Regions from separate parts of the Metabacillus sediminis genome, predicted to be linked through region 3. Evidence: predicted binding sites of a transcription regulator. Region 3 holds the regulator's gene; each other region holds the start of a gene.
The links. The regulator LexA, encoded in region 3, represses DNA repair genes until DNA is damaged. The targets are predictions, from matches to a motif close to CGAACATATGTTCG.
Positions count from the first base shown of each region.

Region 1: a site for LexA is predicted at 998-1,011, ahead of addB (helicase-exonuclease AddAB subunit AddB). Genes of this name have one in related genera too.
Region 2: a site for LexA is predicted at 2,604-2,617, ahead of WCV65_RS12785 (UV damage repair protein UvrX). Genes of this name have one in related genera too.

Region 1 is NZ_CP147407.1:1,176,610-1,181,054, forward strand. It holds gene WCV65_RS06280 (hypothetical protein) at 1-33, opposite strand, end outside; gene WCV65_RS06285 (TVP38/TMEM64 family protein) at 271-888, shown strand; gene addB (helicase-exonuclease AddAB subunit AddB) at 1,051-4,445, shown strand, end outside.
Region 2 is NZ_CP147407.1:2,431,332-2,435,776, reverse strand. It holds gene WCV65_RS12815 (cytochrome P450) at 1-71, shown strand, start outside; gene WCV65_RS12810 (hypothetical protein) at 86-523, opposite strand; gene WCV65_RS12805 (GNAT family protein) at 710-1,228, shown strand; gene WCV65_RS12800 (hypothetical protein) at 1,291-1,671, shown strand; gene WCV65_RS12795 (DUF1572 family protein) at 1,698-2,237, opposite strand; gene WCV65_RS12790 (YqzH family protein) at 2,258-2,464, opposite strand; gene WCV65_RS12785 (UV damage repair protein UvrX) at 2,678-3,934, shown strand; gene WCV65_RS12780 (YolD-like family protein) at 3,953-4,288, shown strand; gene WCV65_RS12775 (HPr family phosphocarrier protein) at 4,338-4,445, opposite strand, start outside.
Region 3 is NZ_CP147407.1:1,998,078-2,002,522, reverse strand. It holds gene WCV65_RS10470 (recombinase family protein) at 1-365, opposite strand, end outside; gene WCV65_RS10465 (LysM peptidoglycan-binding domain-containing protein) at 374-694, opposite strand; gene lexA (transcriptional repressor LexA) at 846-1,469, shown strand; gene WCV65_RS10455 (hypothetical protein) at 1,570-3,003, shown strand; gene cysI (assimilatory sulfite reductase (NADPH) hemoprotein subunit) at 3,040-4,445, opposite strand, start outside.

The DNA.
Region 1 (4,445 bases), 820 kb from region 3:
CATATCTCTCACTTCTTCAGGTATTCTTGTCATGTTCATTGGCCTCGCTTTATCCTCTGTTTTATCCTCTTTGACAGGCGGTCGTTCACCTGATGCAGAAATTTCAGGACAGAGAAGTTCTATCTTTTATTATAGAACATTTGTTCGTAATTTATTCTATTCCGATTTAAAAAAAATTTCAATAGTGATTTCATTTCCAGCACCTGCTTATTTAAGTTTTCCCCGAAAAACGGTAAAATAGGAGGATACATAAATCTTAAGGAGCTTGGAATGGACCTGCATACGCTGTTTGATTCGTTTACTTTAGAAAAAATGATGAAAATCTTTGAACAGTACCGCTCATTCGGGCCCCTTCTTGGAATAGGCCTGCCGATGCTTGAGGCATTTTTACCCTTCCTTCCGCTTGTCGTTTTTATTGTGGCAAATGTGAATTCGTTTGGCTTTGGCCTGGGCTTTTTTTTATCATGGCTTGGGGCATCAGCTGGTGCTTTCATTGTTTTCCTGCTGGTGAGGAAATTTGGACAGGAGCGCTTTTTCCACTTTTTAAGCCGGCATAAAGGAATCAGCCGGATGGTAAGCTGGGTAGAAGAAAAGGGATTTGGCCCGCTGTTCATATTACTGTGCTTTCCGTTCACTCCTTCAGCCGCAGTGAATGTTGTCGCCGGATTATCAAGGATCAGCATCTGGAATTTTATGCTCGCTGTTTTTACCGGAAAGCTGGTTATGATTTTCATTGTGAGCTATGTGGGCCAGGATTTGCACGCCCTGATCACAGACCCGATGAAATCGATAACGGCTGCTGCGGTTCTCTTGGTCATGTGGATTGTCGGCAAGATTCTCGAGAAAAGACTGAACACAAAAATGGGTCGGAAATTGGACAAGCGGTAAGCTCGGATGATGATACGTCCGGGCTTTTTATATCTCAACTCAAAGTGAAAAAATGAGCCCTTTTAAAAAGATATGCAGTGGACTTGTCCATTTATTTGGAAGATGAAAACGAACATGTATTCGTATATAATGAATACATGTATTAAAAAGGAGGCTGTTTATATGACAATCCGGTTTATGGCGGGACGCTCCGGCAGCGGCAAAACCACAATGATCCTGAACGAAATTAGAGAAAAGCTGAATGAGCAGCCGGACGGTCCGCCGATCCTTTTTCTTGTACCTGATCAGATGACATTTGCCATGGAGTATGAGCTTGCCCGCACTCCGGGATTGAGCGGAATGATCCGGGCTCAGGTATTTAGTTTTTCACGGCTTAGCTTAAGAATCCTCCAGGAAACGTCAGGCGCGGCAAGGCAGCCGATTACATCAACTGGTGTCCAGATGATGCTGAGGAAGATTATAGAAGATGAAAAACAGAACTTTAAAGTGTATGGAAAAGCCAGTGATAAGACCGGTTTTATTCAGCATGTAGAAGCGATGATTACGGAATTCAAACGATACAGCATAAACCCGGCTGAACTGCTTGGGCAGATCCAAGCGATTCAAAAACAGATGAATGAAAAGGAAAGAGTTCTTTCAGGAAAGCTTGAGGACTTGCATGCCATTTATGAACGGCTTGAAGAAGCGCTCACGGGCCGGTATGTAGACGCCGAGGATACGCTCGGAATGCTTTCGGAACGAATTCCCGAATCCTCCTATCTTGAAAAAGCAGAGATTTACATAGATGGTTTTCATCATTTCACGCCAATGGAAATGGAGGCGGTGAAAAGCCTTCTCGCAAAAGCAGCCCGGGTAACCGTCAGCATTACGGCGGATAAATTGTTTGACAGGCATTTGCCGCATGAGCTGCATTTGTTCCGGATGACAGGGATGACATACACCCAATTCAAGAAAATGGCCGAGGATCTTCACATTGAAACTGAGGAACCGGTCTTGCTGAATGAGCTTCCAAGATTCATCGGTTCTCCCTCTCTTCAGCACTTGGAGCAAAATTATGATTCAAGGCCATCACAGCCATTCAAAGGGCTGACGGACATCTCCATCTGCCAGGCGGCAAGCCACCGTGCGGAAATAGAAGGAATTGCCCGCCGGATTCAGGAGCACGTCAGGAAAAGGGGAGCCCGTTTCCGGGACACAGCGATTTTACTGCGCCATCCATCCAGCTATCATGATTTAATTGAACAGGTATTTACAGATTATGAGATTCCTTTTTTCATAGATCAAAAACGTTCCATGCTTCATCACCCTCTTGTAGAATTGATCCGGTCTTCCCTGGAGGCTGTTACGGGCAGCTTTCGATACGAAGCGATGTTCCGTACGATAAAAACGGATCTGCTGTTTCCAGCGGGAGCGGATAAACGTTCCTTAAGAGAAGAGATGGATCTACTCGAAAACTATGTGCTTGCACATGGCATAAACGGGTCAAGATGGACCTCCGAAAAAAGGTGGATTTACAGAAGGTTCCGTTCCCTGGAGGGCGGAAACGCAGTGACGGATGAAGAACTGAACAAGGAAGAACAAATCAACCGGCTGAAGGAGCTTGCTGCGAAGCCCCTTAAAGAACTGGCTGCGGGGCTCAAAAAAGCAAAAACGGGAGTACAGAAGGCAGGGGCTTTGTTTTTGTTCCTTGAAAATCTTGAAATTCCTGCGAAGCTCGAAGAACTTAAACAAGAGGCAGAATTGGCCGGGGGTCTTATCGAGGTCCGGGAGCATTCCCAAGTTTGGGATGCGGTGATTGGTCTGCTGGATGAATTTGCAGAAATGATCGGAAATCACCCCATATCCTCGGCGCAGTTTACGGAAATGATGGATACCGGTTTGGAAAGCTTAAAGTTTTCTCTTGTTCCTCCGGCGATAGATCAGGTCCTGATCGGGGATATGGAACGTTCCCGGTTTTACGGATTGAAGCATACATTCGTGGCCGGTGCAAATGATGGGGTTATTCCAGCAAGACCGGCGGAGGATGGCATACTCTCGGATGAGGACCGCGAGCTTCTTGAACAGAACGGGGCTGCAATGGCGCCGTCAGCAAGACAGCAGCTGCTGGATGAAAATTTCATAATTTATATGGCGCTCGCGAGCGGATCGGAGCACCTGTCTGTTTCGTATCCATCGGCGGATCCGGAAGGGAAGACGCTGCTGCCTTCTATTTTAATTAGCCGTCTGGAGGAACTTTTTCCGGATGCGGTGAAGGAGTGGTTTGTAAATGAACCGGAATCACTCGAGGAGCATGAACAGTTATCCTTTATGCCGAACAAATCTGTTGCACTGACATACTTAAGCTCTCAGCTGCAGACGTGGAAGAAGCAATATCCGGTGCATGACAGCTGGTGGGATGCTTACAATTATTTGATTGAGCACGATCAGAGCGGCAATGTGGAGATGGTCATCGGAAGCCTGTTTTATAAGAATCAGGCAAAGCCGTTGAAGCAGGCTGTCACAAAAGAGCTTTATGGCCAGCATATATTGGGAAGTGTGTCCAGGATGGAGCAATTCAGAAGCTGTCCGTTCTCCCATTTTGCGAGCCACGGACTGAAGCTGAGGGAACGCGAGCAGTTCCGTCTTGAAGCTCCGGATGTCGGCCAGCTGTTTCACTCGGCGCTCAAGATGATTTCTGACAGGCTGGGGGAAATGAACGTATCCTGGAGGGATGTCACGAAGGATCAATGCAGATCTCTATCGAGTGAAGCAGTAAACCGGCTGGCTCCCATGCTCCAAAAAGAAGTGCTTATGAGCTCGAACCGTCATCAGTATTTGAAAAGCAAACTTGAAAAGATTATTGCCAGGGCGGCGGGTGTGATTGCTGAACAGGCAAAGGCTTCGCTATTTACGCCAATCGGACTGGAACTTGGCTTCGGCAAGGGCGGCCCGCTGCCGCCAATGAGATTTAAGCTCGATAACGGCTATACGATGGAGCTGACGGGTAGGATTGACCGGGTAGATTCAGCTGAAAGCTCCAGAGGCCTTCTGCTTCGAATCGTGGATTACAAATCGAGCGACCGCGCCCTGAATCTAAGCGAGGTTTACTATGGTATCGCTCTGCAAATGCTCACCTATTTGGACGTTATTATTTCCTATTCCAAAACATGGCTTGGCGTGGAAGCGAGTCCTGCGGGCGTGCTCTATTTCCACGTTCATGATCCAATGATTCAGGCCGGCGCAAAGCTTAGTCTTGAGGATCTTGAGGAAGAAATCTTTAAAAAGTTTAAAATGAAGGGTCTGCTTCTTGGAGAAGAGGAGACGATTCAGCTCATGGATCAGACGCTTGAAAGCGGTTCGTCCAATATTGTGGCAGCCGGCTTCAAAAAAAGCGGCGGCTTCAGCTCAAGCTCTTCGATTGCGAGCAATGAAGAGTTCGATATGCTGCGGCGCCATGTGAGAAGTGAATTTAAGCAGATTGGAACGGAAATTACCAATGGGGTGACGGATATCAGCCCATACAGGATGAAGGATAAAGTGCCGTGCACATTTTGTCCGTATAAAGGAGTCTGCCAGTT
Region 2 (4,445 bases), 430 kb from region 3:
AGGCGGCCGCTTGGCTTGCTGATCTTCATCAGCAGGGGCGATTTGCGAAGGATGTATGGCCAGGAAAATAATGTGAAAGCAGCTCTTAGCCGGGCTGCTTTCTTACGCTTGAAAGCAGAGTGTATCCAAAAGCGGTGGCACAAATGGTACTAATCGTAAGACCTTGAAGGGTCCCGTATCCCCCTGTGAAAAAATCAGAAAATGGCAGCAGATTTGCTCCTGTCAGGAATTGCAGACTTCCTCCAGTCAAGTACGCGAGAGGGAGTCCGACTATTAAAAGTTTAAGCCAATTAATCTTCCAGCGTCCTTCTCTCCAAAAATCCAACATCACTTCCGGGACGGCAAACAGCATCCCTGCACCTATGGGAAAGAGAGCCAGAAAGGCATGATACGTTCTCATCTCATACGTTTCTGCCGCTTCTTTTTCTAATGTCAATCCGAATTGTGCACCGCTTAGCAATAACCATCCCGCTAAAAATAAAAACACAGCATAAACCGCACCCTGTCTGACAGTAGCCTTCATTCACCCGTCCTCCTATTCTTGATCCATTATATGCCATTTTCCGTTGATTTACACGCTGAATTGTCATATAATTCACATATCTTAACAAGAGGAGATACGCCTATGATTGCCGTGCTGAATACCAATTTTAAAAAAAGCGGGGCCGGCACCGTCTGAGCCCCCAAAATGAGGGGGGACATACATCAAATGATCGATTTATTTACTGGAACAGCTATAAGCCTTGCAGCGCCTAGAAGTTCAGATATTGAGGAAATGAAAACTTGGAGAAACAGTCATTACCTGAGAATGGTCGATACCGATTACGCTTTTCCAAAGGTTCCGGAATCGCCTTCAAAAGCACTTGAATTCAGGATCAGAACAAATGAAGAAGATCAGCTTCTCGGATTTGCCGCACTTCACAGCATCGAGTGGAATAATCAATGCGCCCTCCTTGCTATCGGAATCGGCGAGGAAGAACACCGTGGAAAAGGCTACGGTGCTGAAGCGCTTCAGCTGCTTCTCCAATACGCGTTTTACGAGCTGAATCTGAACCGTGTTGGTCTTGATGTGATTTCATACAATGAACCAGCCATTCGTACTTACCGCAAAGCAGGCTTTAAAGAAGAAGGACGGCTGAGGGAAACCGTCCTCAGAGACGGAAAAGCATTTGACCGCATTGTGATGGGGATTCTGCGGAGAGAGTGGGTTGCGCTGCAGGCTGAATAAAATGGTAGGAGAAGGACCTGTACCTGTATTGGTACGGGTTTTTTTATGTGGATTAGTATAGGGTGTGGAAAATTTTCAGCCCGGAAACAGATTGTGGCCGGCCGCTGGAAAAGGGACGGGACCGGCTGGAAAAAGAAGTTTGGCTGGAAAGGAAGACGGAACAGCTGGAATCATGTGGGTTTTGGCCGGAAACAGAAGGCGGCCGGCCGGAAAAGGGTCGGTATCGGCTGGAAAAAGAAGTTCGGCTGGAAAGGAAGACGGAACGGCTGGAATCGTGTGGGTTTTGGCCGGAAAGAGATGGGAACCAGCTGGAAAAAGGTCGGTATCGGCTGGAAAAAGAAGTTCGGCTGGAAAGGAAGACGGAACGGCTGGAATCGTGTGGGTTTTGGCCGGGAAGAGAAGGCGGCCGGCTGGAAAAGGCCAGATCCCGGCCGGAAAAATAAGATTGGCTGCAGCATCCAATCAAGCTTCAGCTCTTCCGATGTTTCTCAAGCATTTCCTTCAAAAAAGTTTCCGACTCTCCCCTCGGTATACTCAAGCTTTTCCACGCTGCATCCTTCCGTTCCTTTCCAATGTGTACAATCTGACCAGTATGATACGCGTAGTGGGCCATCTGCCTTTCAATTGCTTCCAACACGATGTGGGATTCGCCCCGGATATAGATTTCTTTTAGCAAATCTTCCTCCGTAAGCTGATGCAGTGTACGAAACAATACATTCCATCCGGTTTCCCAAACCTGCATGACAGCCGCTTTATCTCCCAGATCGTTCAGGAATTCCTGCTCACGGCTGCGGTCCGGTTTTTCACCGTCTGCTGTGAGGAAGTTGGTCCATCTGGACACCATGTTGCCGCTCATATGCTTGACAATGATTGCAGCGCTGTTTATTTCTTCGTTTTGCTTCCATTGCAAATCCTGTGCATTCAACTGCTCCATTGCCCGGTCACCTAAGTTTTTTACAGCTTTAAAGCGGTTGATCACAACATTGAGATACACGGTTCCCAGACTCATTTCATCACCCCTGCTTCGCATTAGAACCTGCAGTCATCCTTATTCACCATATATTCATACACGAGATCTTCCATAACTTCGTAATATTCCGTTTCCTCATCCTTTATATGTTCTATATCCTTCATAAATGAAACCATTTCTTTTTCGGGAAGCGGGTGCTCCTCTAAGTTGCGTCCATACTGCCTGAAGGCACGGTTCAGCATTTTCTCGAGCCATTCCCTTTGCATCGTCAATCGTCACCTGCTTTCTATTTCCTCACATTATAAGATAACTCCTTCTGTTAAAAAAGATTTTTCAGCAAATGGAACGGTTCGCTTATGGAAAATCCTCACTTTTTCACTGTTCGGCAAAAAATACCATTGAATACGAACGTTTATTCGATTATGATTAGCGGTATAATAGAACTACGAACACATATTCTTATTGGAGGGGTAAGTGCGATGGATTATGACCAGCTTCCCAAAAAGAAAATCCTTTGCGTTGATATGAAAAGCTTTTATGCGAGCTGCGCGGCCGTCCTGATGGGACTGGATCCGCATACCTGCTATCTTGCTGTCGTCGGGGACACCGAACGGCAGGGCAGTGTGGTACTGGCCGCATCTCCCCAATTGAAAAAGGACTTCAATATTAAAACTGGATCGAGAAAATTTGAAATCCCGGATGATCCCCGGATCCACGTTGTGAACCCGAAAATGGCGATGTTTATCCGCATTTCCACTGAACTTTCCAAAATGTTTCACCGCTATGTGCCGAGAGAAGCGATTCACATTTACAGTGTGGACGAAAGCTTTATCCAGGTCGACGGTGTCGAGCACCTGTGGGGCGACGCCCATACGATTGCCTGGAAGATTAAAAATGAAATGGAGCGGGAATTTCAGCTGCCGTGCGCGATCGGTATCGGGCCGAATATGCTCCTGTCCAAAGTCTGCCTTGATATTGACGCGAAGAAAACGGGTGTGGCCGAATGGACGTATGATGATGTAGAAAAAAAGCTGTGGAGCCTGAAGCCTTTGAGCAAAATGTGGGGCATTGGCGGCAGGATGGAGAAAAATCTGAACCGGATGGGAATCTTCAGCATAGGCCAGCTGGCCAATTATCCGCTTGAAAGGCTGGAGAAGAAATTCGGCATTATGGGTAATCAGCTTTACTACCATGCCTGGGGTGTGGATTTGTCCGATATCGGCGAACCGATTATGCAGGGGCAGATCAGCTTTGGGAAAAGCCAGATTCTCATGCGCGACTACACGGATCCGGAAGAGGTGAAGCATGTCATTCTTGAGATGTGCGAGGAGGTGGCGAGAAGAGCGCGCCATCACTCCCGGGCCGGCCGCACCATCAGTTTTGGCATCGGCTACAGCAAGGATGAATTAGGCGGAGGCTTTTACCGCTCCCGTACGATGGAGGAGCCTACGAACATTACGATGGATCTTTACAGAACCTGCCTGGAGCTCTTTAAGGAATTTTATGACGGAAAGACCGTACGGAAAATTTCCATTGCTCTCTCCAACATCGAAGAGGACACGGAAAGCCAGCTGAATCTGTTTCAGCCAAACCGGGAAAAGCAGCGCGAGCTCGGGTATGTCATGGACTCCATACGAAGCAAATACGGCTCCGATTCCCTGCTCCGGGCGGTTTCCTACACGAAAGCGGGAACGGCAAGACACCGGGCTACACTTGTAGGCGGGCACAAAGCATAAGGAAGGAGGAGAAGGAACATGATCCGCGACCGGGGAAACATCAAATGGACATCTATGATGCTGCCTGAGCACGTAAAGCTGCTTCGGCAATGGAAAGAGGAAGAGCGGTATACAGCGAAGCCGGAAATGGATGAGCAGCAGCTCGAGCAGTTTAACGAAATCATCTGCATCGCAATGGAAAATCATCATCCGCTGCGTTTCACCGTTCACGAGCATGAGCAGCTCGTTCCGTACACCGGATCTATTCATTTTTTCGACCAGCTTGAACAGGCAATCCGTATTATAAATACAGAAGGAAAGCGGCAGACCATTTTGCTCAAGAGCGTTGTGAAGATTGAGGAGTGCGGGGATTGAGCGGGAAAAGACCAATTGGAAGAGGCCAATTGGTCCTTGCTTTTACGGATTACTTTTCAAAAAGCCCAAGTTCGATGAACGCTTCGCCAGCAGCTGAATTGCCTTCAGCATCAATTTCAACTGTCTCGCCAGGCTGAAGAGATAGAGCCAAAACGCC
Region 3 (4,445 bases):
CTGACAATTTCAAGAACCATTGTATCCGCTTCTGACAGCTGCAGTTCGCCCTGCTGTGCGATTGTAAACACTTTCACCTGTTCTTTGTATATACAGTGGAGAATGGCCATTCTGGCGCTTCCCCTCCCAAGTCTCGTTTCATCCTGGATCAGAATTGCTTTTGCATCTTCTTTTTTTATCGTGTCAAGAAGCTCGAGAATTCCTTCCCTCTCAATCTCATAGCCGCTTGCCTTCTCCATGATGATCCGGACGGGTTCCATTCCGTTTTGAACCGCTAAAGAAGTCAGTTCTTCCTCCTGTCTGAGAAGAGAAGTTTCCTGTTCGTCTTTTGCTGTACTGACTCTGCAATAAATAACCGCCTTCAAGTAAACACCTACTCTTCTGAAGCAATAATATGGGTTTCATGTTTGTAAAGATCATTCTTTTTCACTGGAATAAAAACGGTGTCACCAGGTTTAATTACAATAGTAGATAAATTATTTTCCTTATCCACCCATTCCACAAACTCTGTCTGAGACATTCCGTGCTTGTCCTTCAGTGTTTCTGCCAAATCCCATAGTGTATCTCCTTCTCGGATTTCTATTTTAGCATATTCATCCAGTGTTTTGCCGCTTCCCGTACCGGCTGCTGCAAATAAAATACCCCCGACAAGAACGAAAAATGATGCTATGAGTGCAAATGTGCTTTTTGACATGTTAACCCCTCCAGAATGTTTGTTCGCTTTTTGATATTTTTATTATAATACGAACAAACGTTTTGGGTCAAGCGTTTTTCGAACTTATGTTTGTATTTTCAGGTAAATGATGCTATAATCACTATAAATTACTTACTCTGAGGTGCTAAGGATGAGCAAACTATCAAAAAGGCAACAGGACATTCTTGAATTTATTAAACAGGAAGTCAAAAGCAAAGGGTATCCGCCTTCCGTCCGTGAAATTGGCCTTGCTGTCGGTCTGGCATCCAGCTCTACCGTACATGGCCATCTTGCCAGACTTGAAAACAAAGGCCTTATACGCCGAGATCCTACAAAGCCAAGGGCTATCGAAATTTTAAATGAAGATCATGGAATGGAAATTCCGAGAAACGAAGTGATTAACGTTCCGATTATCGGGAAAGTTACGGCAGGGCTGCCGATTACTGCTGTGGAAAATATTGAAGAATACTTTCCGCTCCCTGAACGGCTTGCTTCACCTGATGACCAGGTTTTTATGCTTGAGATTGTCGGGAACAGTATGATTGAAGCGGGAATATTAGACGGAGACCTTGTTGTAGTAAGACAGCAGCAATCCGCTAATAACGGTGATATTGTCGTTGCCATGACCGAGGATGATGAAGCCACAGTAAAACGCTTTTTTAAAGAAAAAGATTATATCAGGCTGCAGCCGGAAAACTCATCAATGGAACCCATTATTTTAAGGAACGTGTCCATACTTGGCAAAGTGATTGGAGTATACCGTACAGTGCATTAACGAGCTTGTTCAACTGGACAAGCTTTTTTTCATTCAGATTATAATGATAGAATAAAGGCTGTATAATGTGCTATACAATCAGCATCTGGAGGAACCATTTATGTCCGACAATCAAAAGGAGCTTCAATTAGATGAAGCCAGCAGTCAATTTATTTTTCCCTTCTCTTTAAAACATACAAATGTGATGAAGATCCAGCAGCAGCTGGAGAATAGCGGTTACCGCTTCTTCCATCTGGACGCAAAAGAAACAGAAAATGCATATTACGGTCCCGGGCAGTCCGTTTCCCATGATAATATGGACCAATACTTTTTGCCGTTTATTGAAAACCTGTTATTTGTTCATGAGCCGGCAAAAGAATCGCTCAGCCGGTTTTCAAAGTCTGTTCAATCACCAATCCGGTTATTATTCGGTGAGGATCAGCGTTCATATGAAGCAGAAGTCCTTTCTGCTGATATTTTTATCTGCCCTTTTGAAATTGGTATGATCTCGATTCGGACCCGGTTTACTCAGTCTCCCCTAAAGCTTTCTGAAGTGATGGACTTTCAAAATCAGTTCCGTGTTCTGGATCCAAAGCTTGTTGAAAAGAAAAATCTTAGGGTCATGACTAAAAATTCATCCTATGACAGCATTCAGGATTACATATTTAAAGAAGTCGCACCCGGCATTGTCCCTTTTATCGAAACAGGAGTGAACAAGTCCTCTTATTTCGGGAGTCTTCCGTATTTCGTGGATGAAAGAATGTATATTGTCAGTACGCTGGTCACACGTGAGAATCACGTGACAAATGAACATCTCTTCCGATCGGGGCAGGTAAATGGTTATGATTCAAAAGGAAATCCGTTTATTTCCGCTAAAAACCCAGAGTACATAGATCATTATGCAAAGACCCACACTTACAGCAGGTGGGCTCCTCAGACAAACTATGTAATCAGCGATCATGCCTTTACATGCCTTACCCAGCAGGGCGAACATGTACCCATAATTAAGTCTGAAATGTTTGGCCAGCATTATTACAACTTGCTCCTTCACTTCTTTTACAAAATGGTTCTGCTTAAACTTTCCTATCAATACTCGCTGCTGTACAGACGGAATAAAACGAATGAGATTGAACAGCTAATTCAAACGATTACCGAGTTTTCCGGCAAATATCATTTTAAGGAAATAAGCAGCCGCACAGAAGGACAGGAATTGGCTTTCTTAATGAATAATGTGTTTCATATTTCGACCTTATATGACGAAGTAAAAAAAACGCTCGACAGCTTGTTCAGAAACCAGGAGAAAATTTCAGCTAAACGAAATAATTATTTATTGTTCATTTTAACGACATACACGGTTATTTCCGGAATTTATGGGATGAATCTTGTGATAGAGGACTGGAAAGGAAAAATCGATTGGAGATTGATGACTCAATACTCGGTTTTTGAGTATATTGCGTTTGGAGTAGCCATTAGCGGAATCCTAATGGGAATTGGCTTGGGTGCAGGAGCGATTTTCAGTCTTGGCAGAAACTTTTTTAACCGCAAAAAACGATGACTCCAATCCCGGGGTCATCGTTTTTCTGTTTTCTTCTCAATTGTGAAAGTTTGTTCCATCTGTTGTTGCAGAAATAATTCCCGCACGGACAACATAATCTCCGAAGTGTTCCCCATCTTCCCGTTCTTTGGCATAACGCGGCAAGATGTCACGAAGATCATTCAGTATTTCTTCTTCTCCAATGTTTTCTTTGTACATTTTGCTTAAGCGGCTGCCATCGAAGGCTGCTCCAAGATACATATTATATTTCCCCGGAGCTTTGCCAATAAATCCAATCTCCCCGAGGGCATGCCTGGCACAGCCGTTCGGGCAGCCAGTCATGCGGATTGTTATTTCTTCATTGCGCAAACCGTTTTCATCAACAATCCGCTCAATTTTATCGATTAAGACCGGCAAATAGCGCTCCGCTTCCGCCATTGCAAGGCCGCATGTAGGCAGGGCCACACACGCCATTGAACTTCGACGGAGTGCGGAATAATGCTTGCCGTCCGTTAAACCGTATTCGGCTATTAACTGATCGATTTGCTTTTTCATCTTTTGCGGAACATTTGCAATGATTACGTTTTGGTTAGCGGTTAGCCTAAAGTCTCCTGAATGCACTTTCGCAATTTCACGAAGGCCAGTCATAAGCTTATAATTTTCGAAATCGGCTACACGCCCGCCTTCTACAAACAGGGTATAGTGCCATTTGCCCTTGACCCCTTTTACCCATCCGTAGCGGTCGCCGTTGTGATCAAAATGGTAAGGTTTTGCATCCTGCAGGGTCCAGCCCAATCGGTTCTCTAGTTCTTCTTTCACTGCTTCAAGTCCAAGACGGTCTACCGTGTACTTAAAGCGGGCATTTTTCCGTTCTGAGCGATTTCCATAATCCCGCTGGATCGTGATAATTTTTTCAGCCAGCTCTACTATTTGATCAGGTGTGCAGAAGCCAATTGTTTTTCCCAGCTGAGGATAGGTTTCTTTATCGCCATGGGACATTCCCATCCCTCCGCCAATCAGGACATTGAATCCAAGAAGCTTCTCCTCTTCAACAATCGCGACAAACCCCAGATCCTGTGAATACACATCGATATCATTGGACGGCGGAACCGCAATTCCGATTTTAAATTTACGGGGCAGATAAAGAGGACCATACATTGGTTCAGCTTCTTCTGCCGTGCCCGCTACCTTCTCTTCATCAAGCCAAAGCTCATGATACGCTCGTGTACGTGGAAGGAGATGTTCACTTAATTTTTTGGACCATTCGTAAACCTCTGTATGAATCTCAGATTGTTCAGGATTCGGATTGCACATGACATTCCGGTTTACATCACCGCAAGCAGCAATCGTATCCATCAGAGATGCATGGATATCCTGAATCGTTTTTTTCATATTCCATTTTAATACTCCGTGCATTTGAAAGGTCATGCGCGTGGTCAGCTTCAAAGTGCCATTGCCGTTCC